3 regions of the Salinarimonas sp. NSM genome follow, and region 3 is predicted to be linked to each of the others. Evidence: predicted binding sites of a transcription regulator. Region 3 holds the regulator's gene; each other region holds the start of a gene.
What was found. The regulator HrcA, encoded in region 3, represses chaperone genes, less so after heat shock. The targets are predictions, from matches to a motif close to GTTAGCACTCNCNNNNNGNGAGTGCTAAC.
Positions count from the first base shown of each region.

Region 1: the regulator HrcA is predicted to act here: its motif matches at 7,396-7,424, upstream of groES (co-chaperone GroES).
Region 2: the regulator HrcA is predicted to act here: its motif matches at 5,120-5,148, upstream of groES (co-chaperone GroES).

Region 1 is NZ_JBQTCJ010000012.1:15,554-25,440, forward strand. It holds gene trpB (tryptophan synthase subunit beta) at 1-348, opposite strand, end outside; gene ACTZWW_RS06960 (phosphoribosylanthranilate isomerase) at 345-1,043, opposite strand; gene ligD (DNA ligase D) at 1,179-3,857, opposite strand; gene ku (non-homologous end joining protein Ku) at 3,871-4,914, opposite strand; gene ACTZWW_RS06975 (glucokinase) at 5,084-6,091, opposite strand; gene ACTZWW_RS06980 (exopolysaccharide biosynthesis protein) at 6,252-6,872, opposite strand; gene ACTZWW_RS06985 (usg protein) at 6,941-7,210, opposite strand; gene groES (co-chaperone GroES) at 7,559-7,873, shown strand; gene groL (chaperonin GroEL) at 7,918-9,543, shown strand; gene ACTZWW_RS07000 (DUF2852 domain-containing protein) at 9,638-9,887, opposite strand, start outside.
Region 2 is NZ_JBQTCJ010000009.1:71,440-81,326, reverse strand. It holds gene ACTZWW_RS05980 (glycine/sarcosine N-methyltransferase) at 301-2,004, shown strand; gene ACTZWW_RS05975 (ATP-binding protein) at 2,096-2,980, shown strand; gene ACTZWW_RS05970 (hypothetical protein) at 3,096-3,413, shown strand; gene ACTZWW_RS05965 (DUF2306 domain-containing protein) at 3,435-3,833, opposite strand; gene ACTZWW_RS05960 (helix-turn-helix transcriptional regulator) at 3,973-4,086, shown strand; gene ACTZWW_RS05955 (DMT family transporter) at 4,161-5,069, shown strand; gene groES (co-chaperone GroES) at 5,220-5,510, shown strand; gene groL (chaperonin GroEL) at 5,612-7,267, shown strand; gene cobU (bifunctional adenosylcobinamide kinase/adenosylcobinamide-phosphate guanylyltransferase) at 7,378-7,914, opposite strand; cobalamin riboswitch at 7,947-8,136, shown strand; gene ACTZWW_RS05935 (HupE/UreJ family protein) at 8,251-8,889, shown strand; gene ACTZWW_RS05930 (DUF1636 family protein) at 8,898-9,314, shown strand; gene cobW (cobalamin biosynthesis protein CobW) at 9,325-9,887, shown strand, end outside.
Region 3 is NZ_JBQTCJ010000043.1:4,003-13,889, forward strand. It holds gene argF (ornithine carbamoyltransferase) at 1-912, opposite strand, end outside; gene ACTZWW_RS15345 (aspartate aminotransferase family protein) at 912-2,135, opposite strand; gene ACTZWW_RS15350 (HD domain-containing protein) at 2,426-3,052, opposite strand; gene ACTZWW_RS15355 (queuosine precursor transporter) at 3,095-3,730, opposite strand; gene rpmB (50S ribosomal protein L28) at 3,820-4,119, opposite strand; gene ACTZWW_RS15365 (DUF3108 domain-containing protein) at 4,403-5,242, shown strand; gene hrcA (heat-inducible transcriptional repressor HrcA) at 5,330-6,466, shown strand; gene ACTZWW_RS15375 (DUF2093 domain-containing protein) at 6,562-6,789, shown strand; gene lpxK (tetraacyldisaccharide 4'-kinase) at 6,786-7,778, opposite strand; gene ACTZWW_RS15385 (3-deoxy-D-manno-octulosonic acid transferase) at 7,778-9,070, opposite strand; gene ACTZWW_RS15390 (lysophospholipid acyltransferase family protein) at 9,067-9,807, opposite strand; gene ACTZWW_RS15395 (DUF4170 domain-containing protein) at 9,838-9,887, opposite strand, start outside.

The sequences.
Region 1 (9,887 bases), on a different contig from region 3:
GAGCAGGATCTGTCCGAGCACGTTGTTCACCTTGTGCGCGCCGGTATGATTGAGCTCGTCGCGCTTGAGGTAGATCTTCGCGCCCTTGTCGGGCGCCGCCGTCTCGCGCACGTGCTCGGTCAGCCGCTCGGCGTAGTAGAGCGGGCTCGGACGGCCGACGTAGTGCGTGGCGTAGGCGCGCAGCTCGCGCTCGAACTCCGGGTCGGCCTTGGCCGCCTCGTAGGCCGCCTGGAGCTCGAGGATGTTCGGCATCAGGGTCTCGGCCACGAAGCGGCCGCCGTAGATGCCGAAATGCCCGGTCTCGTCCGGGCCGTTGCGGAAGGAATTGGGCTTCTGCGGAGCGGTCACGGCGTTCCTGCCTCGTCCTGTGCGCGCCAGGCGGCGCGGGCGGCGGCCCCGAAGGCCGCGATGGCGATGGGGTCCTTCGATCCCGGCGCGGTCTCGACGCCGGAGGAGACGTCGACGGCGCGCATGCCCGTGGCTGCGATCGCGGCGCCGACGTTGTAGGCCGTCAGCCCCCCGGAGAGCATGGCGGGCCGGCCCGGATCGAGGGCGGCGACGAGCCGCCAGTCGAAGGCGAGCCCGTTGCCGCCGGGCAGCGCCGAGGGGTCCTTCGGCGGCTTGGCGTCGAACAGCAGGCGGTCGCACACGGCGGCGTAGGGCGCCACGCGGCCGAGGTCCGCCTCCTCGGCGATGCCGATCGCCTTCATCACGGGGATGCCGAAGCGCTCCCGGATGGCGGCGACCCGCTCGGGCGTCTCGCCGCCGTGGAGCTGGAGGAGATCGGGGCGCACCCGTTCGGCGAGGGCGCAGAGGAGGTCGTCGTCCGGATCCACCACGAGCGCCACCGCCTCGGCGCGCCCGCGCGCCCGCTCGGCGAGCGCGGCGGCGGCGTCGAGCGCGACGTGCCGGGGGGAGCGGGGGAAATGCACGAGCCCGACCATGTCGGCGCCCGCCGCGAGCGCCGCATCCAGCGTCTCGAGCGTGCTCAGGCCGCAGATCTTGACGAGGCCGGTGGCGCTCGCGGAGGAAGGGCTGCTCATGGGCGAGAGGCTTACGTCAGGGGGCGGGGCTTGTGAAGGGGGCGGCCGGTCGCGGGCGCGGCGCTCGCGCCGTCCGGCGACCCCGCGTCCTCCCCGCAGGGAAGGAGGCCGCGCGGAGGTGGCGGTCGGTGGGCGTCATTTGCGCCGGCGCGGGGGCTTCGGCAGCGTCTGCTTCGTCTCCGCCAGGCCCGCCCAGGGGTCTCGCTTCAGATGCGCGAGGCGGGCCGGGAGGTTCTCGACCGTGAAGTGGTCCGGCGCGATCTCGGGGCCGAGCTCGTCCCAGGCGAGCGGGGTCGCCACCGGCGCGCCGGGGCGCGCGCGGGTGGAATAGGCGGCGACGGCGGTGGCGCCGCGGCCGTTGCGCAGGTAGTCGATGAAGATCCGGCCCACCCGGGCCTTCCTGGCGAGCGTGTCTGTGTAGCGAGCGGGCTCGTCCTTCGCCATCGCGCGCGCGAGGCCCGCGGCGTACGCCTTGGCCTCCTCCCACCCCGCCTTCGGCACGAGCGGCGCGACCACGTGCAGGCCCTTGCCGCCCGTGGTCTTCACGACGCTCTCGAGCCCGTCGGCGGCGAGCCGCTCGCGCACGGCGCGGGCCGCCTCGATCACCTCGGGAAAGCCGACGTCCTCGCCCGGATCGAGGTCGAAGACCAGCCGGTCGGGCCGCTCGGGGTCGTCGAGGGTCGAGCCCCAGGGGTGGATCTCGAGGACTCCGAACTGGACGAGGCTCACGAGCCCGCGCAGGTCGCGCACGGCGACGAGCCGGTCGTCGCCGACGGTGGGCGTCATCACCGCCCGGTCGAGGCCGGCCCAGGGGTGCTTGGCGAAGAAGCACTCCTTCTGCGCCCCCGCGGGGCAGCGGATGACGGCGAGCGGACGGTTGGCGATCTGCGGCAGGATCCACTCCGCCACCTCGACATAGTAGTCCGCCAGCCCCTGCTTGGTGATTCCCTGGCCCTCCCAGAGGATGCGGTCGGGGCTCGTGAGCTCGATCCCCGCGTAGGCATCGCCGTCGCTCGCGCCCATGGCCTTACCTCCAGCCTTTCCTCGGGCCTTCCCGCGGGCACGCCTCGCCGGCTCGTCCGCCGACGGCGGCGGCGCCTCGCGCACCACCTCGCGCGGGTCCTTGTCCTCGCGCAGGCCCTTGTAGGAGGCGTGCCGCAGGAGGCCGTCGGGCGTCCAGCCCCGCAGCTCGACCTCGGCGACGAGCTCGGGCCGGGCCCAGCGCACCTTCGCGGCGGCGGCGCGCGGGAGCGGCTCGGCGAAGGGCGGCGCGTCCGCGTGCACGGCCTCGATCGCGTCGTGGAGCGCCTTCGCGTCCGCTTCCTTGAAGCCGGTGCCGACCCGGCCGACGTGCACGAGGTCGTCCCCCTCCCAGACGCCCAGCACGAGCGAGCCTACCGCGTTGCGCCGGCTCGTCGCGGGGACGTAGCCGGCGACGACGAATTCCTGACGCGCCGAGCATTTGGTCTTGCGCCAGTCCTCGCCGCGGCCCGAGCGATACGGCCGGTCGGCGCGCTTTGAGATCACGCCCTCGAGGCCGATCCGACAGGCGTGGCGTACCATGGCCTCGCCATCCGCAGCGATGTGCTCCGACAGGCGCACCCGCCCGCCCGCCGGCGCGTCGTCGAGGAGGAGCGCGAGCAGGCGCTTGCGCTCGGCGAGCGGCACGCCGCCGAGATCGACGCCGTCGAGATGGAGGAGATCGAAGGCCTGGTAGACGATCGCCGACGTGTCGCCGGACTTCAGCGCCGCCTGCAGCGCGCCGAAGTCGGACACGCCGCGCGCGTTCTCCACCACGGCCTCGCCGTCGATCAGCGCGGTGCCGAGGCCGAGCCCCGCCAGCGCTTCCGCGAGCGGGCCGAATCTCCGCGTCCAGTCGAGGCCCTTGCGGGTGAGGAGCGCGACCTCCTCCCGTTCGATGCGGGCCTGGAGGCGGTAGCCGTCGAACTTGATCTCGTGGAGCCATTGCGCGCCAGAGGGCGCCTTCTCGGAGAGGGTCGCGAGGCAGGGCGGGACGAAGACGGGGAGCGCGCCCGGCTTCGCGCCGGGGAGGTCGGCGTGGGAGGGCGGCGCCGTCCGCGTGGGCGACCGGCCGGAGGTCTCGCGCACCGGAGGCTTCTTCGCCGTAGGCTTCGCCTTCGGGTCCGCGAGCTTCGTGTCCCAGTCGGCGCGGCGCACGTCGCCGGCCTTCAGGTCGGCGATGGTGCGCCCCGAGACGACCGAGGTCTCCTCCTCGGCCAGGATGTCGCCCGTCCCCGCGGGGCGGGCGGCCTCGTCGTCGGACTTGATCAGGAGCCAGTTCTCCTTCGAGCTCGCGCGGCGCTCCTTGCCCGCGCCGGTGCGCACCAGATGCCAGCGCCCGCCGAGCCGCGCGCCGCGAAGCGTGAAGGTGAGGCGCCCGCGCTCCATGCCGGCCCGCGGGTCGCCCTCCGGCTCCCAGACGCCCTCGTCCCATACGATCATCGCGCCGCCGCCGTAGGAGCCCTCCGGGATCAGGCCCTCGAAGGTGAGGTAGTCGAGCGGGTGGTCCTCGGTGCGGACGGCGAGGCGTCTGTCGCCGGCGACGAGGCTCGGGCCGCGGGTCACCGCCCAGGAGAGCAGCACGCCGTCGAGCTCGAGCCGCAGGTCGTAGTGCAGCCGTCGTGCCGCGTGCTTCTGCACGCAGAAGCGCAGCCCCGCGCGCCCGCTGCGGGCGGCGGCGCGGCCGCTCGGCTCCGGCGTAGCGGCGAAGTCGCGCTTGTCGCGATAGCGCCCGAGTGGATCGTCGCCGACGCGAATGGCTTCGCGAGCGGCCTCGGCGATGCGGCGTGCCATCGGGGCCCCCCGCTCAGCTCGCCTTGCGCTGCTTCGCCGCCGGCTTGCGCGCCGAGGTGCGGGCGCCCTGCGTCTCGCCCGAGGCGCTCGCCTTCGAGGCCGAAGCCTTCGAGGCAGAAGCCTTGGACGTCGAGGCCTTGGACGTCGAAGCCTTGGACGTCGAAGCCTTGGACGTCGAAGCCTTGGAGGAAGCCTTGGAGGAAGCCTTCGAGGCCGACGCCTTGGGCGCCGTCGCCTTCGTCCGCCCCGGCGAACCCTTCCGCGTGGGTTCGCCGTCCTCCTCCGCCGCGAGCGAGCGCTTGAGCGCGTCCATCAGGTTGACGACGTTCGAGGGCGGCTGTGCCTTCGGCCGCGGCGCGTCGGCGGCGCCCGCCTGCTTGGCGCGGATCATCTCGACGAGCGCGTTCTCGTAGCGATCCTCGAAGGTCTCGGGCTCGAAATGCCCGGTCTTGGTCTCGACGATGTGGAGCGCGAGGTCCTTGACCTCGTCGGGATAGTCGACGTCCGGAATGTCCTCGAACACCTCCTCCTCGCCGCGGATCTCGTAGGCGTAGTGCAACGTCGTGCCCATCAGCCCGTCGTCCAGGGCCTCGAGCAGGATCAACCGCTCGCGCCGCGCCATCACGATCCGCCCGATCGCGACCATGCCCTTCTCGCGGACGGCATCGCGGATCACGGCGAAGGCCTCCTGCGCCACCTTGTCGTCGGGGACGAGGTAGTAGGGGCTGTCGAGGTAGCGCTCGTCCACCTCCTCGCGCGGAACGAAGGTCTCGATGTCGATCGTGTGCGTCGACTCGAGCTTGAGGGCGTCGATCTCCTCGTCCTCGACCTGGACGTACGCGTTCTTGCCGACCTTGTAGCCCTTGACCTGATCCTCGGGCTCCACCGGGTCGCCGGTCTCGGCATCGACGTAGACCCGCTTCACGCGATTGCCGGTCTCGCGGTTCAGGGTGTTGAAGCGCACCTTCGAGGACGACGTCGCCGCGGGGAAGAGCGCCACGGCGCAGGAAACAAGCGAAAGCTTCAAGTAACCTTTCCAGATCGCGCGCGCGGCCATGAGGTGATCTCCAGATCTCGACCCGCATTCGCGAGTCGAGACGACTCGGGCGCGGAGTCGATCGACTCGCCAGGCGACTCGAACGTGATTCGCCGCGAGTCGTTCCGGGGGTGCGAAGACTCTCGCATGTCAAGAAGAAACTCGTCTCCGCCCGAGCGAGGGGAGCCGGTCAGATCCGCCAGAGGCGCGACGCGTAGTCGATGACGAAGCGGTCCGGCTGCGCCCCCACGGCGGCCATGGCGCGCAGGATGACGTCGTCGGAGGGCAGGCGCATCAGGGGCACGGCGCGGGCGAGGGCCTCGACCGGCGCCTTGTCGTCGAACAGCGCCCGGAAGCGCGCCTCGTCGATCAGCGGCGCCAGCGAGGCGATCACGCCGCCGCGGATCACGACGCCGCCCGTCGCCGAGAAGACGATGCCCATGTCGCCCGCGAATCGCGCGAGATGCTTGAGGAAGGCCGCGACCGTGGCGCGGGCGTGCGCGCTCTCTCCGGAGACCGCCTGGGCGGCGACGCGAGGCGGGTCGCTCTCGACGGCGGCCGGGTCGAGCCCGAAGTCCGGCGCCATCGCCTTGTGCAGACGCACCAGCCCCGGCCCGGAGAGGATCGCCTCGGAGGTGATGCGGCCGAAATGCCGCTCGAGTCGCGGGAAGACGCGGTAGTCCTCCTCGTCGAGCGGCCCGAAGCCGACGTGCCCCGCCTCTCCCGGCAGCGGCGCGGCGCGCCCGGCGACGGTGACGAGCGCGGCCATGCCGAGCCCCGTCCCCGGCCCCAGCACGAGCTTGGGGCCGCCGCCGGGCGGGACGGGCGGCCCGATCGGGATCGCGTCCTGCGGCTCGAGCACGGCGAGCGCCAGAGCGGCCGCCTCGAAGTCGTTCAGAAGCAACCCTTGAGCGAGGCCGAAATGGCGCGCGAGATCCGCGCCGTCGAAGGTCCACTGCGCGTTCGTCAGCCGCGCCTCGCGACCGAGCACCGGCCCGGCCGCACACAGGACGAGGCTCCGCGCCCCCGAGGGCGTCGCCGCGATCGCCTGCTCCACCGCCTCCCACGCGGTCGGCGTCTCCTTCGTGCGCAGCCGGCACACGGGAACGAGCGGCGCGCCCGGCGCCTCGGCGAGCGAGAAGCGGGCGTTCGTGCCGCCGACGTCGGCGACGAGGAGGGGATGGGGGAACGAAGTCATGACCTCTCAACGCGCGAGGGGCGGAAGGGGTGTCCTCGACCGTGATAGGCGACGGGAGCGGGCTGGGGCAACAGTCGGGGCGGCTCGGGACGGACCGTCGTCGATCAAGGGCGCCGACCGCCACCTCCCCTCCGCGGCCCCCGCGGGGGAGGCAGGGTGGCTAGAACGGGCGGGCGGCGAGCCAGCTCGCGGGGACGAAGGCCTCGAAGGCAGCGGTGAGGCCGAGCCCCAGGCCGGCGATCAGGCCGATCGCCAGGAGGCCCACCGTCACGCCCGCGCCGACGAAGGCGCCGTCGCGCTCGATCATGCCGAAACCCATCAGCACGATCGCGATCGCCGGCGGCGTGTTGCCGACCACGGGGATCGGCAGCGCCATGATCGCGGCGAGGACGAGGATCAGCACGCCGAGCGGTCGGCGGGCGCGCAGACGCGTGAAGGAGATCGCCCGCGGGCGCGACCAGCGCTCGATCCGCCGCAGCTTCGGTGTCGTCCAGGCGACGACCCGCTGGAGGAAGGCGGTACGCACCGTCCGGCGCGCGAGCCGGCGCGGCATCCACAGCGATCGCCGCAGCGCCAGGAACTGGAGGGCCACGAGCACGATCAGCGCCGCCGCCAGGGTGGAGAAGCCCGGCGGCGTCGGGATCAGCATCGGCGCCGCGAACAGGATCAGCAGCACGCCGAAGGAGCGCGCCCGCAGCCGCGTGACGATCTCGCCTAGGGTGAGCGTCTCGGACGTCTCGTTCTCGACGAGGCGCTCGAGGATCTCTGAGGTGCGCTGCACGGGACCGGCCGGGGGTGCGAGTTCGAGCGCCCCTCAGATAGGAGTGCGCCCGCCCGCACGCCAGCCTGTCAATGCAGCGTCACGATCCCCCCCACCGCCTTGAACTCCGCGGGGCGGATCAGCGCCTGGTGCGCCACCGTCACCGAGTGGAGCGGACCCTCGAGCTCGCGCCGCCAGAAGGCGAGGAAATCGTTGAGCTCCGGGAAGGTCGGGGCGAGGTCCCAGTCCTGCCAGACGTAGGTCTGGAGGATGCCGGGATGGTCGGGCAGGCGATACAGGATGTGGGCCGTGGTCAGGCCGTAGCCTTCGAGCTGCTTCGCGAACGCGGTCGACGCCATGCGGGGGCCTCCGAGCGTGTGACGGCACTCGCCGGCTCGCCCAGGTGGCACTCCCGACGCGAACGCCGGCCCGTCGATGATGCCACAGAGGGCGGCGGTTGCAAGCCGCAAAAAAGAATTGCCATGCGATCTCAATATATTGGCAGCGTTAGTTCTCGAGTGCTGCCACGTTGCGAGAGTGCTCTGCTAGCACTCCGGACAAGCGAGTGCCAAAATTTTCGCGACCCCCTCTTGAAGCGCGGCCGTGGCCGAATTACCTCCGCGCTCGGGCGGGGGCGGCGCGACATCCGCGCGCACCCGCCGCGTGAGGATCATGACGATCTCGCATCATTCGGAGACTGAGAAGCCATGAAGTTCCGTCCCCTGCACGACCGGGTGGTCGTTCGCCGCATCGAGGCCGACACCAAGACGGCCGGCGGCATCATCATCCCCGACACCGCCAAGGAGAAGCCCCAGCAGGGCGAGGTGGTGGCGGTCGGCCCGGGCGCCCGCGACGAGAAGGGCGAGCTGGTCGCGCTCGAGGTGAAGGCCGGCGACCGCGTGCTCTTCGGCAAGTGGTCGGGCACCGAGGTGCGCATCGACGGCGAGGACCTCCTGATCATGAAGGAGTCCGACATCATGGGCGTGCTCGACGCCGCCGAGGCGGCGCGCAAGGCCGCCTGATCCCCCCGAACATCAACGTCATGTCTCTTTCGGAGTGACGACAAATGGCTGCCAAGGACGTCAAGTTTTCCGCCGACGCGCGCGAGAAGATGCTGCGCGGCGTCGACATCCTCGCCGACGCGGTGAAGGTCACGCTCGGCCCGAAGGGCCGCAACGTCGTGATCGAGAAGTCGTTCGGCGCGCCCAGGATCACCAAGGACGGCGTCACCGTCGCCAAGGAGATCGAGCTTTCCGACAAGTTCGAGAACATGGGCGCCCAGATGGTGCGCGAGGTCGCGTCCAAGACCAACGACCTCGCCGGTGACGGCACCACGACCGCGACCGTGCTCGCCCAGGCCATCGTGAAGGAGGGTGCCAAGTCCGTCGCCGCCGGCATGAACCCGATGGACCTCAAGCGCGGCATCGACATGGCCGTCGAGGCGATCGTGGCCGACCTCAAGAAGAACGCCCGCAAGATCGCCAACAACGACGAGATCGCCCAGGTCGGCACGATCTCGGCCAACGGCGACGCCGAGATCGGCCGCTTCCTCGCGGAAGCCATGGCCAAGGTCGGCAACGAGGGCGTGATCACGGTGGAAGAGGCCAAGAGCCTCGAGACCGAGCTCGACATCGTCGAGGGCATGCAGTTCGACCGCGGCTACCTCTCGCCCTACTTCGTCACCAACGCCGAGAAGATGCGCGTCGAGCTCGAGGACGCCTACGTCCTCATCCACGAGAAGAAGCTCTCGAATCTCCAGGAGCTGCTCCCGGTCCTCGAGGCGGTCGTCCAGTCGGGCAAGCCGCTCGTCATCATCGCCGAGGACGTCGAGGGCGAGGCGCTCGCCACGCTCGTGGTCAACAAGCTGCGCGGCGGCCTCAAGATCGCGGCCGTCAAGGCGCCGGGCTTCGGTGATCGCCGCAAGGCCATGCTCCAGGACATCGCCATCCTCACCGGCGGCACGGCGATCAGCGAGGACCTCGGCATCAAGCTCGAGAGCGTCACGCTGAACATGCTCGGCCGCGCCAAGAAGGTCGTGATCGAGAAGGAGAACACCACCATCGTCGACGGGGCCGGCTCCAAGGCCGACATCGAGGCGCGCGTCACGCAGATCAAGGCGCAGATCGAGGAGACCACCTCGGACTACGACCGCGAGAAGCTCCAGGAGCGTCTCGCCAAGCTCGCCGGCGGCGTCGCGGTGATCCGCGTCGGCGGCGCGACCGAGGTCGAGGTGAAGGAGCGCAAGGATCGCGTCGACGATGCGATGCACGCCACCAAGGCCGCGGTCGAGGAGGGCATCCTTCCGGGCGGCGGCGTCGCGCTGCTGCGCGCAGTCAAGGCGCTGGCGAGCCTCACGCCCGCCAACGACGACCAGAAGACCGGCATCGAGATCGTGCGCCGCGCGATCCAGGCACCGGCCCGCCAGATCGCGCTCAACGCGGGCGAGGACGGCTCTGTCATCGTCGGCAAGGTGCTGGAGAACGCGGACTACGGCTTCGGCTTCAACGCCCAGACGAGCGCCTACGGCGACATGTTCTCCTTCGGCGTGATCGACCCGGCGAAGGTCGTGCGCACGGCGCTGCAGGACGCCGCCTCCGTGGCCGGCCTCCTCGTCACCACCGAGGCGATGATCGCCGAGAAGCCCAAGAAGGCCGCCCCGGCCCCCGGCGGCGCGCCGGACATGGACTTCTGAGGTCGCGCACGGTTCGATCGTGCACGGAAACGAGGAGGGGCCGTCCGCGGGAGCGGGCGGCCCCTTCTTCCATTCTTCACCGGCAGACCGATCGTCAGGCGGCGTTGCCGCCGCCGTTGCGGCGCGCCATGAACTGATCGAACTCGGCGCGGTCCTTGGCCTGGCGCAGCTCGTCGAGGAACGACATGAACGCGTCGCGCTCCTCCTCGAGGCGCTTGAGGGTCTCGGCGCGATAGCTGTCGAAGGCGGCGTTGCCCGTCGCGCCAGACACCGCGTGCCGGTTCCGCCGGCCCCAGCCCTTGCATGCCATCCGCTTGCTCCCGATCATGTAGAGAAGAAGGCCC
Region 2 (9,887 bases), on a different contig from region 3:
GACAATTCCTGTGAAGCGGCGTAGTGTCCTATCCGTCCAGCGCGTGGTTCGCGCCGCCCCGTCGAGCGGGCGCCGTCCGGCGGCTCCCTCGAGGTCGTCCTACCAGTGTGTCCGTGGCTTCGCCGCGGCCACGTCGCCCGCCTCGATCGGCCCGTTCCGGCCGCCACGCGCACCCGCCGATGCGCGGCAGACGCCGCGTTCCCCAAACGGCCGTCCGGCCGCGTCCGCAGCAGCGGGCGCGGTGGATCTCGGCCGCCCCGAGAACGACCGCTCGAAGAACGACGACGGAAGGAAGACGCCATGAACGCCCGCACGACGGCAGCCCGCATGCTCGGCAACGCGGACATCGTCCCCGACGAGCAGCTCTACGGCGACGACCCGATCGCCAAGCGCGAGACCGGCCACTACAAGGCCGAGTACGTGAAGAGCTTCGTCGAGAAGTGGGACGAGCTGATCGACTGGGAGGCGCGCGCCGAGAGCGAGGGCGACTTCTTCATCGACGTGCTGCGCTCGCGCGGCAAGCACAAGATCCTCGACGTCGCCTGCGGCACCGGCTTCCACTCCGTGCGCCTCGCGCAGGCCGGCTTCGACGTCACCTCCGTCGACGGCTCGGCCGCGATGCTGGCGCAGGCCTTCGAGAACGCCAGGGCCCGCGACATGATCCCCAAGCTCGTCCAGGCGGACTGGCGCTGGCTCAACCGCGACATCCAGGGAAAGTACGACGCCATCATCTGCCTGGGCAACTCCTTCACCCACATCCACGACGAGGGCGACCGGCGTCGGGCATTGGCGGAGTTCTACGCCGCGCTCAAGCACGACGGCATCCTGATCCTCGACCAGCGCAACTACGACGCCATCCTCGATCAGGGGTTCTCGACGAAGCACAAGTTCTACTATTGCGGCGACAAGGTCAGCGCCGAGCCGGAATACGTCGACGACGGGCTGGCGCGCTTCAAGTACACCTTCCCGGACGCGTCCGAGTACACGCTCAACATGTTCCCGCTGCGCAAGGCCTACACGCGCCGCCTGATGGAGGAAGCCGGCTTCCAGCGCATCCGCACCTACGGCGACTTCCAGGAGACGTTCGAGGACACCGAGCCGGACTTCCTCATCCACGTCGCCGAGAAGGCCTTCCTGCGCGCCGACGCGCCACCGACGCCGACGGCGATCTCGTCCGCGGCGGAGAAGTCGGTGAGCCGGATCACCGAGGACTATTACGACAGCCCGGAGGCGGACAATTTCTACTTCAACATCTGGGGCGGCGAGGACATCCACGTCGGCATGTACGAGGAGACGGCCGACATCCGCACCGCCAGCCGGCGCACCGTCGAGGCCATGGCCGAGCGGCTGACGAGCCTGTCCGAGCGCACCCGCGTGCTGGACATCGGCGCCGGCTACGGCGGCTCGGCGCGCTATCTCGCCAAGGCGCACGGCTGCGACGTCGTCTGCCTCAACATCTCGGAGGCGCAGAACGACACCAACCGCTTCCTCAACCGCCGCCAGGGGCTCGCGCGGCTGGTCAGCGTCGTGCACGGCTCCTTCGAGGACATCCCGCGCCCGGACGCCTCCTGCGACGTGGTCTGGTCGCAGGACGCGATCCTGCACTCGGGCGACCGCGAGAGGGTCTTTGAGGAGGTGAAGCGGGTGCTGCGCCCGGGCGGCGAGTTCGTCTTCACCGACCCGATGCAGGCCGACGACGTCCCCGAGGGCGTGCTCCAGCCGGTCTACGACCGCATCCACCTGCGCAGCCTCGGCTCCTTCGGCCACTACCGCGCGCTCGCCGAGCGGCTCGGCTTCGAGACGCTGTCGCTCGACGACCGCACGCCGAACCTGCGCCGGCACTACGAGCGCGTGGGCGAGGAGCTGCGCGCGCGCTACGACGAGATCGTCGCCGTATCCTCGGCCGCCTTCGTCGATCGCATGCTGGTGGGGCTCGACAATTGGGTGAAGGCGGCGGATTCCGGCTGGCTCTCCTGGGGCGTCCTGCACTTCCGCAAGCGCTGATCCGCCGGCCGCGGCGGGGGCGGGAGAATTGAACCCGCTCCCGGGCTCGGCTAAGCACCGGATGCGCAACGCGCCAGGGGAGCGCATCCGGATGACGACCGACACGCCAGACCTACCAGAGCTCGCGAGCCTCACCCGTCGCATCGCGGAGGCGCTCGAGCGGCTCGCGCCGCCGGCGCCCGCGCCGTTCGACCCGACGGCCGCGGACGCCTTCGTCTGGAAGCCCGACCGCACTCGCCTGGCACCCGTGGCGAAGGTCAACCGCGTCCCGATCGCGCTGCTGCACGGCATCGACCGGGTGCGCGACACGCTGCTCGACAACACGCGGCGCTTCGCCGACGGGCTGCCGGCGAACAACGCCCTCCTGTGGGGCGCGCGCGGCATGGGCAAGTCCTCCCTCGTCAAGGCGGTCCACACCGAGGTGAACGAGCGTCGCATGACACGCCGCGAGCCGCTCAAGCTCGTCGAGATCCACCGGGAGGACATCGAGAGCCTGCCCGACCTGATGAACCTCGTGCGCGACGACGCGCACCGCTTCCTCGTCTTCTGCGACGACCTCTCCTTCGACGCCGACGACACGTCCTACAAGGCGCTCAAGGCCGTTCTCGAGGGCGGCGTCGAGGGGCGGCCCGAGAACGTGCTGTTCTACGCCACCTCGAACCGCCGCCACCTGATGCCGCGCGACATGGTCGACAACGAGCGCGCGACCGCCATCAACCCCGGGGAGGCGGTGGAGGAGAAGGTCTCGCTGTCGGACCGGTTCGGGCTCTGGCTCGGCTTCCACAAGTGCTCGCAGGACGAGTACCTCGCCATGGTCTTCGGCTATCGCGACGCGCTCGGGCTCCAGACGGCCGATCCCGAGGCCGTTCGGCGCGAGGCGCTCGAATGGGCGACGACGCGCGGCGCGCGCTCGGGGCGCACGGCCTGGCAGTACATCCAGGACCTCGCCGGGCGCATGGGACACCGGCTCGGATGAGCCTCGCGCGACGGCGCGGGAACGGCTAGGCTTCGCGACGGCAGAACCAGACTCGCCCCCCGCGGGTTGAGGAAAGCCGCGCGCCCGCCGGCGCGCTCCCCCGAGAGGCCGATCGATGACCCGCACCGCCCTCGCCTCCTTCGCACGCCTCCAGCGCCCGTGGCTCGACCTCTGGCTCGCCTCGACGCGGCTCGGGCTCGAATCGCAGGCGGTCATCGGCCTGAGGCTCTTCGGCATGGCGACGGGCGCGCTGCCCGCCGCGCGCGAGGCCGGCCTGATGGTGCCCGAGAAGCTCGGCGCCCTCGCCGACGCGCAGTACCTCGTCGCCCGCGCCGCCCTCACCGGCCGCGGCCCCGCCACCGCCGAGGACGTGGTGCGGCTCTACCGCCGCCGCGTGCGCGCCAACCGCAGGCGGCTGACGCGGGTGGGGTGAGCGCGCCGAGCGAAAGCGGGATCAACCGCCGAAGACGACCGCGTGCATGATGCGCCCCGGCAGCAGCGTGAAGGCACCGGTGACGACGAGAGCGAACCAGAACAGCATCAGCATCGTCGTACGGTGCGCCTGCACCCTGTGCCGCCGCGCCTCCCAGGCGCCGACCGCGACCATGGCGACGGTGAAGGCCGACAGGCCGTGGATCCACGAGAAGCGGCCGATCAGTGGATCGTAGACGAACCCGAAGGACGAGATCGCCACGACCAGCATGAGCGAGATCCAGATCCAGCCGACGAGGCGATGCCCGCCACCGCCCTTCGGCCGGAGCAGCTGGAAGACGCCCAGCAGGAGCGCGGCGATGGCCGCGACGGCGTGGACCTGGACGAGGGGCGGAGCGGCGAAGAGCGGGGCGAGGGACAATGCACAGACCTGATGGGACACCGTCCCGCCAGACCACCACGCCCACCGTCGGCGTGTCCACCCCGAGCGGTCAGCCCCCACCAGCGTGGAGCAAGCCCGCGCCGCGATACGCGCCGGCACCGCGCCGGCGTAGGCCGCACTGGCACAAGCCGCGCTCGCCGCCGGCTTCGCCGACCAGAGCCACATGACCCGGCGGTTCAAGGCGGCCTACGGGATAACGCCGGAGCGGTGGCGGCGAATGATCGCCGCGTGAGCGGCCGCGCAGGCCTACCGCGTCGGCCCGGCGCGTGCGAGAACGTCGTCTCCCCGAACCGGACCCCGCTCCCCATGCCCTCCCCCACGGCCCTCGACGCGGCCCCCGCCTCCCTCCCCCGCGCGATCCGCGACGCGGTGCTCGGCATCGGGCTCCTGTCGGGCATGGACGCCGCCGTGAAGCTCGCGACCGCGAGCCTGCCGGTCGTGCAGGTGACGTTCCTGCGCTTCGCCTTCGGGGCGTTCGCGATCGCGGCGGTCGTGGCGTGGACACGCCCGCGGGTGCCCACCCTGGAGACGCTGCGGATCAATTTCGTGCGCGGGCTCCTCGTCGTGGCGACGGGCCTGAGCTTCTTCACCGCCCTCTCCCGGCTGCCGCTCGCGGAGGCGACGGCGCTGTCGTTCCTCGCGCCGGGCTTCATGGCGCTGTTCGGCGCGCTGATCCTGAAGGAGCGGGTCGGCGCCCGCGCGCTCGCGGCGCTCGCCATCGGCTTCGCCGGCATGCTGGTGATCGTGTTCGGCCAGGAAAGCCTCTCTCGAGGCTTCTCTCGCGGTTTCGCGTCCGGCGTGACGCTCGATCCGCTCGGCGTCGCGGCCGGGCTCGCCGCGGCCGTGTTCTACGCGCTCGCCATGGTGCTGGTGCGTGCGAGGGCGCGCATCGACGGGGTCGTCACGATCGTGGCGCTCCAGCACCTGTTCCCCGCCCTCGTGCTCGCGGGCCCCGCGGTCTACGTCTGGGAACCGCTCACGGGCGACCTCGCCCTCCTGTTCTGCCTCGTCGGCACGCTCGGCGTCGGCGGCCACCTCCTGCTGGCGCGCGCCTTCCGCTCGGCGGAGGCCGCGCGCATCGCGCCGATCGACTACACGGCGCTGGTCTGGGCGGCGGCCCTGGGGCTCGTGCTGTTCGGGGAGGTGCCGGGCTGGGCGACGCTCGCCGGCGCGGGGCTGATCGTGGCCGGGGCGGTGGTGGCGACGCGGCGATAGGCGCGTCGTCCTTGACAGCACGCCCCATCCCGCCTATCTCGCGGGCATGCTTTGGCACTCCCTTCGCGTGAGTGCTAACAGCCACGAGCAACCCTGACGGCGGGCGTGTTCTATCCGACCGCGCCCCGCCTGCATAGAGGACGCCACCCCATGAACTTCCGTCCCCTGCACGACCGCGTCGTCGTCCGCCGTATCGAGGCGGAGGAGAAGACGAAGGGCGGGATCATCATCCCCGACACCGCCAAGGAGAAGCCCCAGGAGGGCGAGATCGTGGCGGTCGGTCCGGGCGCCCGCGACGAGACCGGCAAGGTCCAGCCGCTGGACGTCAAGGCCGGCGACCGCGTGCTGTTCGGCAAGTGGTCCGGCACCGAGGTGCGCATCGACGGTCAGGATCTCCTGATCATGAAGGAGAGCGACATCATGGGCGTCGTCGCCGCGTAAGCGGACGGCACCCGCGTCGACTCCGTCCGAACGATCGACCCTCGCCGCGCGCCGGCCTCCGCGCCGGCCCCGAGGGCCGCACATGCAAGGAAAATGAGCACATGGCAGCCAAGGAAGTGAAATTCTCGGCCGACGCCCGCGAGCGCATGCTGCGCGGCGTCGACATCCTCGCCGACGCGGTGAAGGTGACGCTCGGCCCGAAGGGCCGCAACGTCGTCATCGAGAAGTCGTTCGGCGCGCCCCGCATCACCAAGGACGGCGTCACCGTCGCCAAGGAGATCGAGCTCGCCGACAAGTTCGAGAACATGGGCGCCCAGATGGTGCGCGAGGTGGCCTCGAAGACCAACGACCTCGCCGGCGACGGCACGACGACCGCGACCGTTCTCGCCCAGTCGATCGTCAAGGAGGGCGCCAAGGCGGTGGCCGCGGGCATGAACCCGATGGACCTCAAGCGCGGCGTCGACATGGCGACCGCCGCGGCCGTCGCGGACATCCAGGCCCGCGCCCGGAAGGTCGCCTCGACCGGCGAGGTCGCCCAGGTCGGCACCATCTCCGCCAACGGCGACGCGCTGATCGGCGAGATGATCGCCAACGCGATGCAGAAGGTCGGCAACGAGGGCGTCATCACGGTCGAGGAGGCGAAGACCGCCGAGACCGAGGTCGACATCGTCGAGGGCATGCAGTTCGACCGCGGCTATCTCTCCCCGTACTTCATCACGAATGCGGAGAAGATGATCGCCGAGCTCGACGATCCCTACATCCTCATCCACGAGAAGAAGCTCTCCTCGCTCCAGGCGATGCTGCCGATCCTCGAGTCGGTCGTGCAGTCGGGCAAGCCGCTGCTGATCGTCGCCGAGGACATCGAGGGCGAGGCGCTCGCCACGCTCGTCGTCAACAAGCTGCGCGGCGGCCTCAAGGTCGCGGCCGTCAAGGCCCCGGGCTTCGGCGACCGCCGCAAGGCGATGCTCGAGGACATCGCCATCCTCACGGGCGGCACCGCCGTCTCCGAGGACCTCGGCATCAAGCTCGAGAACGTGACGCTCGACATGCTCGGCCGCGCCAAGCGCGTGCGCATCGAGAAGGAGAACACCACGATCATCGACGGCGCCGGCTCGAAGGACGACATCGAGGCCCGCGTCCAGCAGATCAAGGCGCAGATCGAGGAGACCTCCTCGGACTACGACCGTGAGAAGCTCCAGGAGCGTCTCGCCAAGCTCGCGGGCGGCGTGGCCGTCATCCGCGTCGGCGGCGCCACCGAGGTCGAGGTCAAGGAGAAGAAGGACCGCGTCGACGACGCGCTGAACGCCACCCGCGCGGCGGTCGAGGAAGGCATCGTCCCCGGCGGCGGCACCGCGCTGCTGCGCGCCAAGAAGGCGGTCGAGAAGCTCACCTCCGACAACCCGGACATCCGCGCCGGCATCAAGATCGTGCTGCGCGCGCTCGAGCAGCCGATCCGCCAGATCGCCGAGAACTCCGGCGTCGAGGGCTCGATCGTCGTCGGCCGGATCCAGGACAACGCCTCCGAGACCTACGGCTTCAACGCCCAGACCGAGGAGTACGTCGACATGCTGCAGGCCGGCATCGTCGACCCGGCCAAGGTCGTGCGCACCGCCCTCCAGGACGCCGCCTCCGTGGCGGGCCTGCTGATCACCACCGAGGCGATGATCGCCGAGGCGCCCAAGCGCGAGTCCGCCGGCGGCGGCGGTGGCGGCGGCGGCATGGGTGGCATGGGTGGCATGGGCGACATGGGCTTCTGAGCCCGGCGCCCCTCCCGCACCGCGCGAGGATGATCAGGAGGCCCCCGGGGAGACCCGGGGGCCTCTCTCTGTTCGGGCCGGGGCGCAGCGCACGGCTCGGCGCCCGCTCCTCACTTCACCCGCATCGGCAGGCCCGCCACCATGAACGTCACGGCGTCCGCCGCGGCGGCGAGCCGCTGGTGCAGGCGGCCCGCCTCGTCGCGGAAGCGCCGGGCCAGCGCGTTGTCGGGGACGATGCCGAGCCCGACCTCGTTCGACACGAGCACGACCGGCCCCGGCGCGCCCCGGCAGGCGGCCTCGAGCGCCGTGCCGGCCGCGGCGACGTCGCGCTCGGCGAGGATCAGGTTCGTCACCCACAGGGTCAGGCAGTCGACCAGGATCGGCGCCCCCGCCGGCCCCTCGCGGATCGCCTCCGGCAGGTCGAGCGGCGCGTCGCGCGTGATCCAGCCCTGCGGCCGGCGGGCGCGGTGCTCGGCGATGCGCGCCTCCATCTCCGAATCGAAGGCCTGCGCGGTCGCCACGTAGACCCACGGCGGCGCGCAGGCCTCGACCAGCGCCTCGGCGTGCCGGCTCTTGCCGGAGCGCGCGCCGCCCAGGACGAAGGTCGAGCGGGGCAAGGCGCCCCGTAAGGGCTTCTCCGGGGTCATGCGCGAGGCCGTTGAAGTTCGAGGGCGCGACGGCTAATCATGGTGGCGACGGTGCCCCGGCGACGGGGTGAAAAGGGAATGCGGTGAGACACCGCAGCTGCCCCCGCAACTGTGAGCGGAGAGCCCGTCGCTCTCATAGTCCACTGGGTCCGTCCCGGGAAGGCTGAGCGACAAGGGCCGCGACCCGCGAGCCAGGAGACCTGCCGTCGCAGGCTTTCATGGGCTTTCCGGCCGGGGTGCGCCGGGGAGTTCGCCGGTCGATCGGCATCCGCCGCCGGCCGCGTCTCTCCGTGGAAGCGAGAAGCACGAGCGCCGCCGGCGCCGACGGAGAGCGACATGACCGGACGAAGCACGCCGAAGACCCGTATCCTGCTGATCGCCGCGGGCCTCCTCGCCGCGACGCCGGCGCTCGCCCACCATCCGATGGGCGGCACCACGCCCGCGACGTTCACGGAGGGCCTGCTCTCCGGCTTCGGCCATCCGATCATCGGCATCGATCACCTCGCCGCGCTGCTGGCTGTCGGCCTGATCTCGGCGCGCTTCGGGCGGGCCTTCACGCTCCCCGCCGCCTGGCTGCTGGCGATGGTCGCCGGCGTCGGCATCCATGCCGCCGCCGTCGACCTGCCGCTCGGCGAGGCGCTCGTCTCGCTGTCGCTCGTCGCGCTCGGCCTCGTCGCGGCGCTGCGCCCGACCCTGCCCCTCGCCGCCGCCGCGACCCTGTTCGCGATCGCCGGCCTGATCCACGGCCACGTGCTCGCGGAGACGATCATCGGCGCCGAGACGACGCCGCTCGCGGCCTATCTCGGCGGGCTCGTCGTGGTGCAGGGCGCGATCATGGCCGGCGTGTCGCTCGCCGCGCAGCGCATCTGGGCCGGCATCGCCGCGACTCCGCCGGCGGCCGCGCGCCTGGCCGGGCTCGCCGTGGCCCTCGTCGGCGCGGGCTTCCTCGCGACGAACCTCGGCGCCTTCGCCTGAGCCCGGCGATGAGCGTCCCCCCGGCGGAGATCGTCGTCCACGTCTGCACCACCTGCCGTCCGGCAGGCGGGCCGGACGCGACGGAGGACAGGCCCGGCGCGATCCTCCTGCGCGCGCTGGAGGACGCTCTCACCGCCCGCGCGGCGGCGGGCGCGCCGCTGCCGGTGCGGCTCGAGCCGGTCGCGTGCCTCTCCGTCTGCAAGCGCCCCTGCACCGTCGCGGCGACCGCGCCGGATCGCTGGACCTACGTCTGGGGCGACCTCGACCCGGCGACGCACGTCGACGAGATCCTCGACGGGCTCGCCAGGTACGCCGCGAGCGTCGACGGGATCGTCCCGTGGCGCGAGCGCCCGCAGATCTTCAAGACGGGCGTCGTCGCCCGCATCCCCCCGCTGCCGGGCGACGCCCCGGCGGCCGCCGAATAGGAGCCGCCCCATGGCGAGCCTGTCCAGAGCACTGACGAAGATCCCCTGCACGGTCCTCACCGGCTTCCTCGGCGCCGGCAAGACCACCCTCGTGCGCCACCTCGTCGAGAACGCCGGCGGCCGGCGCATCGCCGTCCTCGTCAACGAGTTCGGCGATCTCGGCTTCGACGGCTCGTTCCTCGAGGGCTGCGGCATCGCGGGCTGCACCGCCGAGGACATCGTCGAGCTGCCCAACGGCTGCATCTGCTGCACGGTCGCCGACGACTTCGTGCCGGCGCTGACGAAGCTCCTCGACCGGGCGAACCCGCCCGAGCACATCCTCATCGAGACCTCGGGCCTCGCGCTGCCCAAGCCGCTGGTGAACGCCTTCAACTGGCCCGCCATCCGCTCGCGCGTGACGGTCGACGGCGTCGTCGCCGTCGTGGACGGTCCCGCCGTAGCGTCCGGGCTGTTCGCGCACGATCCCGCCAAGCTCGCAGCGCAGCGTGCCGGGGACGCGTCTGTCGACCACGACAACCCGCTGGAGGAGGTGTTCGAGGACCAGCTCGCCTGCGCCGACGTCGTCGTGCTCAA
Region 3 (9,887 bases):
CCGGTTCTCCGCCTCGTCGAACACCACCGAATGCGGTCCGTCCATGACCGCGTCCGTCACCTCCTCGCCGCGATGGGCGGGAAGGCAATGCATGAATATGGCGTCCGATTTGGCTTTCGCCATGAGGGCTTCGTTCACCTGGTAGGGGGCGAGCAGATTGTGGCGGCGCCCCTCGTCCTCGTCGCCCATCGACACCCAGCAATCGGTGACGACGGCATCCGCCCCCGCGACCGCGGCCTGTCCGTCCGTGCCGACGACGACGTCGGCGCCCTCCGCGCGGGCCCAGTCGAGCAGCTCCCCGGGCGGCGTGAGCTCGGGGGGCGTCGCGACCTGCAGGCGGAAACCGAAGCGCGCCGCCGCGTGGACCCAGGAAGCGAGTACGTTGTTCGAATCGCCCACCCAGGCCACGGTCGCGCCGGCGATCGGCCCGCGATGCTCCTCGAAGGTCATCACGTCGGCCATGATCTGGCAGGGGTGCGAGAGCTTGGTGAGCGCGTTGATCACCGGCACCGTGGCGTTCGCCGCGAGTTCGAGCAGCGTGTCGTGCTCGAGGGTGCGGATGACGATCACGTCGACGTAGCGCGAGAGCACGCGCGCGGTGTCCGCCACCGTCTCGCCGCGGCCGAGCTGCATCTCCTTGCCGGTGAGCATGATCGACTCGCCGCCGAGCTCGCGCATGCCGACGTCGAAGGAGACGCGGGTGCGGGTCGAGGGCTTGTCGAAGATCATCGCCAGCGTCTTGCCCTCGAGCGGGCGGTCGGCCTGGCGCTCGCCGCGGCGGCGCGCGGCCTTGATCCGCACGCCGATGTCGAGGATGCGCCGCAACTCCTCGCCCGACAGCGTCGTCAGGTCGGTGAAGTGGCGGGTGGCTGCGGTCGGCTTCGCGATCGGCTTGGCGATGGGCGCGTTCATCAGCGTGCTCCCGCGACCGCGGCGGCGACCGGCGCGTCCGCGGACGCCCGCTCGAGGGCGACGCAGGCGGCCTCCAGCCGGTGCAGCGCCTCCGACGTCTCCGCGTCGCGCACGATGAGCGGCGGCAGCAGGCGCACCACGTTGTCGCCGGCGGCGATGCCGATCATCTTCTGGTCCCGCATGGCGGAGACGAGGTCGCCGTTGGGCACACGGCAGCGCAGGCCGATCATCAGCCCCTCGCCGCGGACCTCCTCGATCACGTCCGGATGCCGGTCGCGCAGCGCCGCGAGCCCCTGCTTGAGCAGCAGGCCGGTGCGGCGCACCTCCTCCAGGAAGCCGTCGGCGAGGACGACGTCGAGCACGGCGTTGCCGACCGCCATCGCCAGAGGGTTGCCGCCGAACGTCGTGCCGTGGGTTCCCGGCGCGAGCGCCCGTCCCGCGTCCTCGGTGCACAGGATCGCGGCCATGGGGAAGCCGCCGCCGATGCCCTTGGCGACCGTCATGATGTCGGGGCGCGCCTCCGGCCCGGCCCACTCGTGTGCGAACAGCTTGCCGGTGCGACCGACGCCGGTCTGCACCTCGTCGTAGATCAAGAGGAGGCCGGCCTCGTCGCACAGCGCGCGCAGGCCGCGCAGGCACTGGTGCGGCACCGCCCGGATACCGCCCTCGCCCTGGATCGGCTCGACGAGGATCGCCGCCGTCTCCGGCCCGATCGCCGCGCGCATGGCCTCGTGGTCGCCGAAGGGCACTTGATCGAAGCCCTCCACCTTCGGGCCGAAGCCCTCGAGGTACTTCTTCTGGCCGCCGGCGGCGATGGTCGCCAGCGTGCGGCCGTGGAAGGCGCCCTCGAAGGTGAGGATGCGATAGCGCTCCGGATGGCCGTTCACGTGCTGCCAGCGGCGCGCCATCTTGATCGCGCCCTCGTTGGCCTCCGCGCCGGAATTGGTGAAGAACACCCGATCGGCGAAGGTGGCGTCGACGAGACGCTGCGCCAGGCGCTCACCCTCGGGGATCTCGAACAGGTTCGAGGTGTGCCAGAGCTTGCCCGCCTGCTCCACGAGCGCGGCGACCACGTGCGGGTGCGAATGGCCCACCGAGTTGACCGCGATGCCCGCGCCGAAGTCGAGATAGCGCTCGCCGCGTCGCGACACGAGCCAGGCCCCTTCGCCCTTCTCGAAGGCCACGTCGGCGCGTGCGTAGGTCGGCAGGATCGCAGAGGTCACGGGCTCCATCCTCTTCGCGGGCGGGCGCGTGCTTCCGGCGCGCCCACAAATGAAAGCGCCGCCCCGAGAGGGGCGGCAGCAGGAGAATTCTATGGGAAGCCCGCCGCGTGTCAACGAAAACACGCGCGGGGGAGGCTCACGGGCGCGCGCTCAGCGCTTCTCGCGCCGAAGCTTCCAGACCTCCCAGGCGGCGAAGCCGAGGAGCGCGACGAGCAGCGAGAACTCGCCGATGACGATGAGGGCGCTCTGCGACACGGGTCGCTCCCGACGGTCTGCGATCCGACGAGGACCTAGCGCGGCGGCGCCGCCGGGGAAGAGGCGCCGCGCCCGGCCGGATCGGCCGCGCGGACGTGCGCTCGCGTCTCCTTGTCGAGCATCGCCCGCAGCCGCGCCGTGACCGGATCGGCATCCGTGCGGGCGCGGGCGTAGCCGAGGTTGAAGCCGTGGTCGAAATCGGGGCCGTTGTCGCCCTGCAGGTGCTGGAGGATGGTCTCGATCTTGTCGAGCGCCTTGGCGAGGACCGCCTCGCGGGTCGCGCCGGCCTCGTACTCGTCGTGCAGCGCGAGCAGCCGCGCACGTATCTCCGCCGGCAGCGGCGCGCCGAGCGTCTCGAGATCGGCCCGCTCGCGGGCGGCGCGGCCGTCGTCCGGGCGCTGGTGGATGGCGGGCACGTCGCCGGAGATCGCCTCGCCGAGGTCGTGCAGGACGCACAATTCGAGGAGCCGCAGCCGATCGTGCTCCCCGAGCGCATCCCCGAGCACGATCGCCGCGAGCGCCAGGCGCCAGGAATGCGCGGCGATGCTCTCCGGCGCGCCGTCGGACGTCCGGCCCGAGCGATGCCGGACCTTGAGCGCCTCGGCGGCGCGCAGGAAGGCGAGGACACCCGCCAGACGATCGTCGCTCGGAGTCCGGCTCACGGCTCGGCGCCCTCTCCCGTGGTGCGATGGATCCGGGCGCGATCACGCGGCCCCGTGGACGTCCTCCCAGCGGCGCAGCCGCGAGACGAGCGCGCCGTAGGGGACGAGCGCAACCGCGGCGACGGCGAGCTTCACGGCCCAGTCGGCGAGCGCCAGCGTCTGCCAGGGGAGCGCGATGCATTCGTCGGCGATGCCGACCGCGCCCAGCATCTGCGTGATCGTCGTGTCGCCGAGGACGGGCCCGCAATGGAAGGCGAGGGAGAAGAACAGCGCCGTGTCGAGCGCCGAGGCGAGCACCGAGGAGGTCAGCGGCGCGATCCACCAGGCCTTGGCGCGCAGGCCGTTGAAGATCGCGACGTCGAGGAGCTGCGCCGTGAGGAAGGCCACGCCCGACGCGATCGCGATCCGCGGCGTGGCGAAGTAGATCGACAGCGCGACCGCCAGCGCGAAGCCGGCGAGGACCACCTTGCGCGCGGCGGCCGGGCCAAAGCGGCGGTTGGCGAGGTCCGTCACCAGGAAGGCGAAAGGATAGGTGAAGGCGCCCCAGGTCAGCCAGTCCTGCAGGCCGAAAGCCTGGATCGGGTGCTGCACGAGGATGTTCGAGGCGAGCACCACGAGCGCCATCGCCGCGACGGCGAGGAGGATGGGGCTGCGGTGGTCGCTGCGCAGGGCGGGCATGGTCGAGCCTTCGGCTGCTGGAAACGGCGAAGGGCGACCGCGAGGCCGCCCGTCGATCTCGTACCGATGAGGGAGGCGCGCGCGGCGGGTCAGCCGGCGGCGGCGTCCGCCATCTGCTTCTTCTCGATCTCGCGCTTCACGCCGAGCGCCGTCTGCGACAGCTCCACGTCCTTCGCCTTGGCGAGGAAGGCGTCGAGCCCGCCGCGATGCTCCACCGTGCGCAGGGCCGCGGCCGAGATGCGCATGCGCACCGAGCGGCCGAGCGACTCGGACTGGAGCGTCACGTTGACGAGGTTGGGCAGGAAGCGACGCTTCGTCTTGCGGTTCGAGTGGCTCACGAGGTGGCCGGTCAGAACGGCCTTGCCGGTCAGTTCGCAACGGCGCGACATGATCTCTTACGTCCTATCGTCGATGAGGTGCGGCCGCGTCTCTCCCCCACGCTCCCGCGCGCAACGCGCGCCGATGCGGGGCGACCGGACACCGGTGTCCCTGGAAGGTTGGAGCCTATAGGCGCAAAGCCCCCGGCGCGTCAAGGATAGGAGAGCATTAACCTTCCGGATCGATGGTCGAGATCGCCTCGACAACGCCCGATTCGCCGAGGAGCCTCTCACGACGCCGTCGTGCGCGGGCTTCCGGCGCGGACGGGACCCGACGGGACCCAAGGAAACGCCCATGCGCGCGCGCCGCCTCGCCCGAGCCCTCCTCGCCGCCGCCTTCGGGGCGGTCCTCGCCGCGTCGCCCGGCGGAGCCTCCGCGAGCGGCTCGTCCTTCGACGCGACCTACGGCATCTGGCTCGCCGGCTTCCCGATCGGCGAGGCGGACGTGACCTCCTCCTCCGACGGGCGGCGCTACGAGATCTCGGTCCAGGCGCGGCTCGTCGGGCTCGCGGGGCTGATCACCGACGGGCGCGGCGCGGCCACCGCGACCGGGCGCGTCGACGGCGAGCGGGTGACGCCGGCGAGCTTCGCGGTCAACTCGGCCTCGAGCCGCGCGAGCCGCACCGTGCGCATGGGCCTCTCCGGCGGCGCGGTCGCGGCCGTGGAGATCCTGCCGCCGCTCCCGGAGCACCCCGATCGCGTGCCGGTGCGCGCCGCACATCGGCGCGGCGTCGTCGATCCGGTGAGCGCCTTCCTGTTTCCGGCGCGCGGGCGCCTCGCGGCGACCGACCCGGGCCAGTGCGAGCGCACCATCCCCGTCTTCGACGGCGCCTCGCGCTTCGACATCGTGCTGAGCTACGGCGGCACGCGCGATCTCGACAAGCCGGGCTACTCCGGCCCGGTGCTGATCTGCAAGGCCCGCTTCCGGGCGGTCTCGGGCCATCGCGACGGCAAGGAGGCGGTGCGCTTCATGGAGGACAACCGCGACATGGCCGTGTGGCTCGCACCGGTCGAGGCGGGCGGCGTGCTGCTGCCGATGCGAATCGAGGTGCGCACGCAGATCGGCATGAGCATCATCGAGGCCTCGCGGGTGTCGATCGACGGCGGCGGCGTGGCGCGCGGCGCCTCCAACTGACGGGACCGCGCCGATCCGCCGCTTGCGCGCGGGCGGGGGGCGGGTCACATAATCGGGTATGCAGCACGCCATCCCCGATCGAATGCGATGACAGGCGACAGCCCATCCCGCACGGACCTCATCGGCCGCCCGCTCGGCCAGCCTCTCGGCCAGACGTTCGGCCAAGCGCAGGCGCTCGCGGAGCTCAACGAGCGCTCGCGCGAGATCTTCCGCCAGATCGTCGAGAGCTACCTCGCCACCGGCGAGCCGGTCGGCTCGCGCAACATCTCGAAGCTCCTGCACGCGCCGCTGTCGCCGGCCTCCGTGCGCAACGTCATGGCCGACCTCGAGCAGGCCGGCCTGATCTTCGCGCCGCACACGTCGGCCGGGCGGCTTCCGACCGAGACGGGCCTGCGCTTCTTCGTCGACGCCATGCTGGAGCTCGGCGACCTGTCGCTCGAGGAGCGCGGCAACATCGAGGCGCAGATGCGCGCCGCCGCCCAGGCGCGCGACTTCGAGAGCGCGCTGGCGGAGGCCTCCGCCATGCTGTCGGGCCTCTCGCGCGGGGCGGGCGTCGTGGTCACCTCGAAGCAGGACCCGCGGCTCAAGCACATCGAGTTCGTGCGCCTCGATCCCGCCCGCGCCCTCGTCGTGCTGGTCTCGGAGGACGGCTCCGTCGAGAACCGCCTCCTCGACCTGCCGCCGGGTCTGCCCGCCTCGGCGTTGACCGAGGCCGCGAACTTCCTCAACGCCCGCATCCGCGGCAAGACGCTCGCCGAGGTCCGCGACGAGACCCGCGCCCTGCGCGAGGCCATGGAGCGCGAGCTCGACGCGCTCACCGCGCGGCTGATCGAGGCGGGCGTGGCGCTGCCGACGGAGGGCGCCGTCGAGCGCCACCTGATCGTGCGCGGCCAGGCGAACCTGCTCGCCGACCTGCAGGCGCTCGAGGACCTCGAGCGCATCCGCCTGCTGTTCGAGGACCTCGAGACCCAGACCGACGTGATCGACCTCCTCGGCCGCGCCGAGGCGGGGGAGGGCGTGCGAATCTTCATCGGCTCGGAGAACAAGCTCTTCTCCCTGTCGGGCTCCTCCCTCGTCGCAGCCCCCTTCCGCGACGGCGGCCAGAAGATCGTCGGCGTGCTGGGCGTCATCGGCCCGACTCGGCTCAACTACGCACGTATCGTGCCGATGGTGGACTACACGGCCAAGGTGCTCTCGCGGATGCTGGAGGGCAGCGGGAGGTGACCCGTGCGGCGGCCGCGCCGAGTTGAACCCACACCCCTCTTTCCGCTATTGCTCCGAGGAGCGGCGGGTCCACCGCGCGCGAAACGGATGACGCGATGAACAAGATCGAGCGGCCGGGCGGCGAGGCCGAGGTCGAATACCTGGATTCGAGCTTTCGCGTGGTGAAGCCGGGGACCTTCGTGCGCTGCGGCGTCACCGGCGAGGCGATCCCGCTCGAGCGGCTGCGCTACTGGAGCGTCCCTCGCCAGGAGGCCTACGCGAGCCCCCAGGCGGCGCTGGTGCGCCTCGGCTACGCGAAGGACGCGCCCCCGGCGCAGGTCTAGGCCGACGTCGCGACGCGCAGGCGCGCGGCGAGCAGCGCCCCCACGCCCTCTACGTCCTCGAACCGTGCCGCGACCGGCAGCGCGAGGAGCCCCTCCAGCGCCGGCAGGCGCGCTGCGTCCTTCTCGGTCGTGACGGGGACGAGCCCGCGGGTCCGTGCGTGCGCGAGGAGCGCCTCCGCCTCGCCACGCCGATAGACGTGGTGGTCGGGCAGGGCGACGCGCTCGACGACGCTCGCGCCGCAATCCTCGAGCGTCCGGAAGAACTTATCCGGCCGGCCGATGCCGGCGAAGGCGAGGACGCGCGTGCCGTCGAGCCGGTCGGCCAGCGCGGGCTCCGGCGCGAGGCGCGCCTGGAAGACCGGCTTGCCGCGGGCGCGGGCCTCCTCGGCCAGCCGCGCGCCGGGCGCGCCGCGTCCCATCAGCACGAGGGCGTCGACCCGCGGCCATTGCGCGCGAAGCGGCGCGCGCAGCGGCCCCGCGGGCAGGCACAGCCCGTTACCGACCCCGGTCTCGCCGTCCACGACGGCGAAGGCGAGGTCCTTGGCGAGCGTGGGGTTCTGCAGGCCGTCGTCCATGACGATCACGTCGGCCCCCGTCTCGGCGGCCATCGCGGCGCCGGCGACGCGGTCGCGCGAGACGATCGTCGGCCGGGCGCGGGCGAGCAGAAGCGCCTCGTCGCCCACCACGCGATGGTCGTGGCGGGCGGGATCGACGAGGAGCGGCGTGCGCGCCCGCCCGCCGTGGCCGCGCGTCAGGAAGGCCGCGGCGAGGCCGCTCTGCGCGAGGAGCGCCGCGAGCGCCAGGGCGGTGGGCGTCTTGCCGGCGCCGCCGGCGGTGAAGTTACCCACGCAGATCACGGGGAGCGCGGCGCGCGCGCCGGGACGGGCGATCCGCCGAGCGGCGACGGCACCGTACACGGCGCCGGCGGGCGCCAGCAGGCGGGCGCGGAGGCTCGGCGTCGCCGCCGTCCAGAAGCCCGGCGCCCGCATCAGCCGGACGAGCCCGCGCGCAGATCGACGAGGAAGGGATCGATCGCCCGGATCGTGCGCTCGAGCGCGCCGCCCAGCGCGTCCACGGCCACCGTGCCGGCGCGGCCCATCGTGCGCATCCGCCCCGGGTCCGAGAGGAGCTGGGCCAGAGCGGCGGCGAGCGCGCGGGCGTCCTCGACCGGCAGCGCGCCGCGGGCGCGGTCGATCGCGGCATAGACGTCAGTGAAGTTGTGGACGTGCGGCCCGTGCAGGATCGCCGCGCCGAGCTTCGCCGGCTCGATCGGGTTCTGCCCACCGTGCGGTATGAGCGAGCCGCCCATGAACACGACGGGCGCGAGCCGGTAGAACAGGCCGAGCTCGCCGATCGTGTCGGCGACGTAGAGGTCGACGGACCGGTCGGGCTGCATCCCGTCCGCCCGCCGCACGGCGACGAGGCCCGATTCGAGCGCGGTGGCGGCGATGTCCGGCCCGCGATCGGGATGGCGCGGGGCGATGATGGTCAGGAGGCTCGGATAGCGCCTGGCGAGCGCACGATGCACCGCGATCGCCGCCTCCTCCTCGCCCGGGTGGGTCGATGCCGCCATCCAGATCGGGCGCCCGGCGGTGAGCGCCTGGAGGCTCGCCACCGTGCGCGGATCGGCGGGCGGTGCCGGTGAATCGAACTTGAGGTTCCCCGCCACCGCGACCCGCGGCGCGCCGAGCCGCGCCAGGCGCTCCGCGTCGGCCTGCGTCTGCGCGAGGCAGAAGGCGAAGCGCGACAGGATCGCCTCCGCCGCCACCGGCGCACGCATCCAGCGCCGGAAGGAGCGCTCGGAGAGCCGGCCGTTGACGAGGACGAGGGGAATGCCGCGCCGGTCGAGCGCGTGGACGAAGTTCGGCCACAGCTCCGATTCGGCGAACAGCGCCAGATCCGGCCGCCAATGGTCGAGGAACCGCTTGACGTAGAGCGGCACGTCGAGGGGCACGAACTGGTGTATCGCGCCCGGCGGCAGGCGTCGCGCCACGAGCTGCGCCGAGGTGCGCGTGCCCGACGTCACGAGCACGGTGATGCCGCGGCGCGTCAGCCGCTCGACCAGAGGCAGGATGGCCAGCGTCTCGCCGATGGAGGCGCCGTGCAGCCACGCGAGCGGACCTTCGGGCCGCGAGCGGCCCGGATGGCCGCGGCGCTCGCCGAGCCGCGCCGGGTCCTCCTTGCCCTTGCCGCGCCGCCACAGCAGGAGCCCGGCGGCGGCGGGGGTGAGGAGCGACACGCCGAGGCGATAGCCCGCGAGCAGCCGGGAGCCGCGCTTCATGCGCCGCCTCCCGAGGGCGCGGCGCGCAGGTCGCATCCCGGGTCCGTCGCGCCGATGAGCGCATAGGCGCGCGCATGCACGCCGTCGAGGCCCGCCTCCACCGCCCGGCGTGCGGCCTCGATCGCGTCCGGCCCGGCGTCGCGCGCGACGAAGACCGGATCGCCGATGACGATCGCCCCGCGCCCGAAGGGCAGGCCGAGCGCCGCGCGATCCCAGCTGTCGAAGACCTTGCGCCGGCTCGTCACCACGGCCACGGGCACGATCGGCCGGCCGGAGAGCCGCGCGAGCGTGACGATGCCCTCGCCGGCGCGGCGGGCGATCTTGGGGACGTCGGCGGTCATCACCACGCTCTCGCCGCCCGCGAGCGCGCGCAGCATGGCGCGCATGGCCTGCGCGCCGCCCTTCTCGCGCACCCGCCCGCGTCCGCGATCGCCGGAGCCGCGGATCGGGCGCACGCCCAGATGCTCGAGCGCGATGGCGTTGAGCTCGCCGTCGCCTGAGCGCGAGACGAGGCAGGCGGTGGGGTCCTGCGGGCGCCGGGCGAGGTGCACGAGGAAGTGCTGGCCGTGCCACATCGCCGCGATCACGGGCATCAGCGGCCCGACGCGATCGTGCGCGTCCGGCGGATCCATCGTGAAGCGGTTGGTCAGGCGCACGAGCCCGAGGTAGCGCGCGAAGGCGTAGCCCGCCGCGGCTTGGACACGCGGATGCCTGCCGATGCGCTTGAGGAGGGACATGCCCGTTACTTTTCTCGGCCGGCCCGTGGTTCAGCCGACCGGCGGCTCGAGCAGGCGATGCAGATGGACGATGAAGTACC